2 regions of the Propioniciclava soli genome follow, and region 1 is predicted to be linked to the other one. Evidence: riboswitches for the same ligand, from Rfam matches in the RefSeq annotation. Region 1 holds a riboswitch; the other holds the start of a gene.
The links. Region 1 has a riboswitch for cobalamin ahead of metE (5-methyltetrahydropteroyltriglutamate--homocysteine S-methyltransferase). Riboswitches for the same ligand answer to the same signal wherever they lie in the genome.
Positions count from the first base shown of each region.

Region 2: another riboswitch for cobalamin. It lies ahead of PCC79_RS11335 (ABC transporter substrate-binding protein); the one in region 1 lies ahead of metE (5-methyltetrahydropteroyltriglutamate--homocysteine S-methyltransferase).

Region 1 is NZ_CP115965.1:61,534-63,996, reverse strand. It holds gene metE (5-methyltetrahydropteroyltriglutamate--homocysteine S-methyltransferase) at 1-1,179, opposite strand, end outside; cobalamin riboswitch at 1,213-1,385, opposite strand; gene PCC79_RS00275 (aspartate:alanine exchanger family transporter) at 1,445-2,463, opposite strand, start outside.
Region 2 is NZ_CP115965.1:2,525,705-2,528,167, reverse strand. It holds gene PCC79_RS11340 (DUF2339 domain-containing protein) at 1-679, shown strand, start outside; cobalamin riboswitch at 673-816, shown strand; gene PCC79_RS11335 (ABC transporter substrate-binding protein) at 907-1,926, shown strand; gene PCC79_RS11330 (iron ABC transporter permease) at 1,923-2,463, shown strand, end outside.

The DNA of each region.
Region 1 (2,463 bases):
CCGCGGCGACGCGTGGTGGGCGGCCACGGCCATGGCGCTGTCCGCCAGAGCAGCTTGGGCGTCCGCGTCACCGTTCAGGGCGCGCGTCAACACCGACACCTCGTCGAGGCGTTGCACCGCGAACGACAACCAGGTGGCCAGTTCGGCGTCCAGGCCGGTGTCGCGGGTGACGTCCACCGGCACGTGCAGCAGCGAGCACGACGGTGCGATCTGGACGCGGTCGGCGCCCAGGTGTGCGACCGCCGGGGCGAGGCGCCGGTGGAGCGCCGTCAGGTCGGCGCGCCAGATGTTGCGGCCATCGACCACGCCCAGACTGAGCGCGAGGCCCTCGGGTGCCGCCGCCACGACGGCGTCGAGTTGCTCGGGGTCGCGCACCAGGTCGACGTGCAGCACGTCGACGGGCAGCCCCACCGCGAGGGAGAGGTTGTCGCGAAGCCCGCCGAAGTAGGTCGCGAGCATGACCTCGGCACCCCTGGCTGCGGCACGCAGGCGCTCGTAGGCGCGGGGGTAGGCGGCCTTCTCGGCCTCGGAGAGGTCGAGGACGAGGGCGGGCTCGTCCAGTTGGATCGCCGTGGCACCGGCCGTCACCAAGTCGGAGAGCCAAGCCTCGTAGGCCGGGAGCACGGCGTCCAGCAGCTCGATGGTGTCACCCTCGTCGGTGCGCTTGGCCAACCGCAGGAAGGTGATGGGGCCGATCACGACGGGCCGGGTCGCGACACCCAGCGCGGACGCCTCGCGCACCATCGCGGCATCCTGCCGAGAGCTGTAGGCGAACTCCTGGTCGGGTGCGAGCTCGGGCACCAGGTAGTGGTAGTTGGTGTCGAACCACTTGGTCATTTCGAGCGCCGGAACGTCATGGGCGCCGCGGGCCATCGCGAAGTAGCCGTCGAGGGCGTCGGCGTCCCACGTGGCCAGGTCGAAGCGGTCACCGAAGCGTGGGGGGACGGCACCGAGCGTGACGGAAGTGTCGAGCACCTGGTCGTACAGCGAGAAGTCATTCGACGGGATGCGCTCGAAGCCTCGGTCGGCCTGGAGCCGCCAGTGGGTGGCGCGCAGGGTGGCGGCGAGGTCGGCCAGGCGGGTGGCGTCCGAAACGCCCTGCCAGTAGCGCTCGACCTCCCACTTCAGCTCGCGGTCGCGGCCGATGCGGGGAAAGCCAAGGTTGCCGGAGATGGGCATGCGTGTTCCTCTCCCTCCATCCATCGTGGAGGCTCGTTGGTCAACGCCACAGCCGGTCTCCTGGCTCCTGGGTCAAACACCGACGCTCCGCCTTCCCGGGCGGTGAGGCCCCGTGGCATGTGGGAGCGCCGTCTCCCCAGTCACAGTTGCGAGGACAGCCCCGGTTTCGCACCGGGTTCCCGAACACTGCGGCGTCCCACATCAAACCACAGGGCTGCAGCCTCACCCAGCCCGTGCCGGCCCGTGGGAAACGGGCTCCTCGCGCTCAGGCCGCCAGACCCAGCAGGCTGGCCACCAGGATCTTGGCGATCATCGCCATCGGGTAGGCGGTCGTGTAACCGGTCGAGACCCGGAAGTCATAGTGGGTACGGCCGTTGGCGTACGCCAGCAGCGCCGGCTGGGTCTGCGTTCCCGCGAGGAAGCCGGCCAGCGTCGTGCCGCCCATGCCCATCACCCGGCTCTGGAACAGCCACACGCTCAGCCCGGTCACCAGCGTGATGAGCGCCCCCAGCGCGAGAATGGCGACCCATTGTCCGGACCCGAACGCGTTCAGGATCTGCCCTCCGGCCCGTGACCCGGCCTGCGCGAGGAACAACAGCAGCCCGAGTTCGGACGGCACGGCGGTCGCGGTGAACGGCAACGTGGTCACGAACGGCCCGACGCGTCCGATGCGGCCCAGCACCAGACCGACCAGCAGGCATCCGAGCGCGGCGCCGAGGGAGAAGGTGCCGCCGCCCGGCAGCGGCAGCGGGGTCGAACCGAGGCCGAAGCCGAGGGCCATGCCGAGCCCCAGCGCGATCGGGTTGATGATGGTCAGCCCACGCGACGAGTCACCGAAGAACGTGGAGACCTCCGCGATGCGAGTCCGCGGCGCGACGATCCGGACGCGATCTCCCATCTGGAGCACCAGATCGGGGCGCGCCACCATGTCGACGTCGGCCCGGCGCACCCGGGAAATCGCGGCCCCGTAGGCGTCCTCCAGGCCCAGATCGCGGATCTTGCGCCCCGAGATCTTGGGGTCCGACACAGTGACGCGCCGGAAGTCGAGCGATCGTCGGTCCTGGGCCAAGTGGTGGCTGGAGGGGTGGCCGAGTTCCTTGACGACCACGGCGACGGCGTCCTCGGCGCCCACCACGGTCACGACATCGTTGACCTCGAGCGGCCACGTGTCGCGGGCCAGCTCGATGGGGCCGTCCTCGGTGCGCCGGACGCGCGTCAGCTCGATCGCGTCGTCGTGGGCGAGTTCGAGGTCGCGCACCGTCGTGCCCGGCGCGATCCGGTCGA
Region 2 (2,463 bases), 1.4 Mb from region 1:
GGTCGTGGGCGTCCTGCTCGCCGGGGTCGGCGCCCTGGTGTGGCTGCCCAGTCTGGTTTCCCTCGTGTCCTTGCAGGCCGTGGCCGACGGCCGGCTCGGCATCGAGCACGTGGTGCAGTCCGTGCTGGGGCTGGTCGCCACGCTGCTGGTGGTCCGCGCCCTCCGCCTGGACTGGCCCGAGGGAGGCCATGTTCTCAACTACGCGGTGTGGGTCGGCACGGTGCTCTTCGGGACCGTGGCGGTGGTGCTGGCGGGCACACTCCTCGGCCACACTCTCGGCGACGTCGCGAACGGCTTCCAGGTCGCGCACGCCGTCGCCACGGTCAGCTGGATGGCCCTCAGCGTCGCCCTGCTCTCCCGAGGGCTGCGTCGGGCCTCGGACGCCCAAGCGGCCCGTCACATCGCCATCGCGCTGGCCGCCGCCGCCGTCGCCAAGCTGTTCCTCTTCGACCTGGGTGCCCTGCCCGGCCTCGCCCGCGCGCTCGCCTTCATCGTCGTCGGCATCCTGTTGCTGGTGATCGGCACCTGGTACCACGGCCAGCTCGAGAAGGTGCGCCGGGCGACTGCGGAGCCCACACCGGGGGCGGACGCCGACCCGGCCGTCCAGCCCGCACCGGCCGTCCAGCCCGATCCGTCCGCCGCGCCAGCGCCGGGCCCGGACGCCGATCCGATGCGTTAGTCTGGCCGGGTCCCCGCAACCAGCGGGGGCGTCGTGGATGCCAGTGAAGTCCGGTGGAAATCCGGCGCTGTGCCGCAACTGTGATGCCGACCGTCGGTCGGATGAGCCAGGTCACCTGCCCCACGACCACGTTCAGGTCCTCGGACGAAGGGCCGTCCGTGCGCAGTGGGCACCCCCGCCCGTTGCGGCTGACGACTTCGTCCTCCGCAACGAATCGGAGGATGCTGGTGATCCAGCCCCACACCCCATCAACTCGCACGCGCTCTGCGCGCCTCACCTGGCTCGGCGCCGCCGCGCTCGCGCTGGCCCTGGCGGCCTGCGGATCGCCGGCCACGCCCGGGGCGAGCGGCACGGCCGACGCCCCTACCGTCACGACAACGGCCGCCACGACCCCCCAGACCACGGGCGCCTCCTTCCCCGTCGACGTCGTCACCGGCGCCGCGGACAGCACCGAGACGGTCACCATCGCGGAGCGTCCCGACGCCATCGTCTCGTTGAGCCCGACCGCCACGGAGTCGCTGTTCGCGATCGGAGCGGGTGACCAGGTCGTCGCGGTCGACGCGCAGTCCGACTACCCGGCCGAGGCGCCGATCACCGACCTCTCGGGCTACACCCCCAACGTGGAGGCGATCCTCGCCCACGAGCCCGACCTGGTGGTCGCCTCCACCCGTGACGCGGACCTGATTGGCAGCCTCGCCAACGCCGGCGTCCCGACGCTCGCCCTCCCGTCGGCCCAGACGCTGGACGAGGCCTACGGCCAGATCGAGCGGCTCGGCACGGCCACGGGCCACCTGGCCGACGCGAAGGCCGTGGTCGCGCAGATGGACGAGCGCATCCGGGCCGCCGTCGACGCCACCCCGAAGACGGAGGGGGCCACGTACTTCCACGAACTCGACCCCACGCTCTACACCGTCACCGGCAACACGTTCATCGGTGAGGTCTACGGCATGTTCGGGCTGACCAGCATCGCGGACGCCGCCGGGACGACCGACCTGTACCCCCAGCTCTCCGAGGAATACGTGGTCGCGGCCGACCCCGACCTCATCTTCCTGTCCGACACCCAGTGCTGTGGTGTCACGCCCGCATCGCTCGGTGAGCGGGCCGGCTGGTCGGGCCTGTCCGCCGTCACCGGCGATCGGGTCCACGTCCTCGACGAGGACGTGGCGAGCCGCTGGGGGCCGCGCGTGGTCGACTTCGTCGAGACCGTGGCCGAGCACGTGACCGCGTTGCAGACCACCCACGCATGAGTGCGACCCCGAGGACGCCGGCCCTCACCCGTGTCCGCCGACTTGACATGCCACGCCTCAGCCGTGGCATCGGTCGGTCGGGCCGCTGGCTGGTCGCGGGCTGCGTCCTCGGGATCGCGCTGCTCACCGGCGTCATGATCGGGCCGGCCGGCCTGACGGCGTCGGGTGTCGCCCGGGAGCTGCTCGGCGCGCTCCCCGGCGTCACGCTCGATTCGGGCCTGACGAGCCAGCAGCAGGCCATCTTGTGGCAGATCCGTCTGCCGCGGGTGGTGCTGGGCGCCCTGGTGGGCGCCACGCTGGCCGTCGCCGGCGCCGCGTACCAGGGCGTCTTCCGCAACCCGCTCGCTGACCCGTACCTGCTCGGCGTCTCGGCCGGCGCGGGCCTGGGCGCCACGCTCGCCATCACCCAGGGGGGCGGGATCGGCCCGTTCGGGGTGCCGCTGGCCGCCTTCGCCGGCGGCCTGCTGGCGGTGAGCGCCACCTACGCCCTCGGTGCCAGCGTGGGGGGCCACCGCAGCTCGACCATCATCGTGCTCG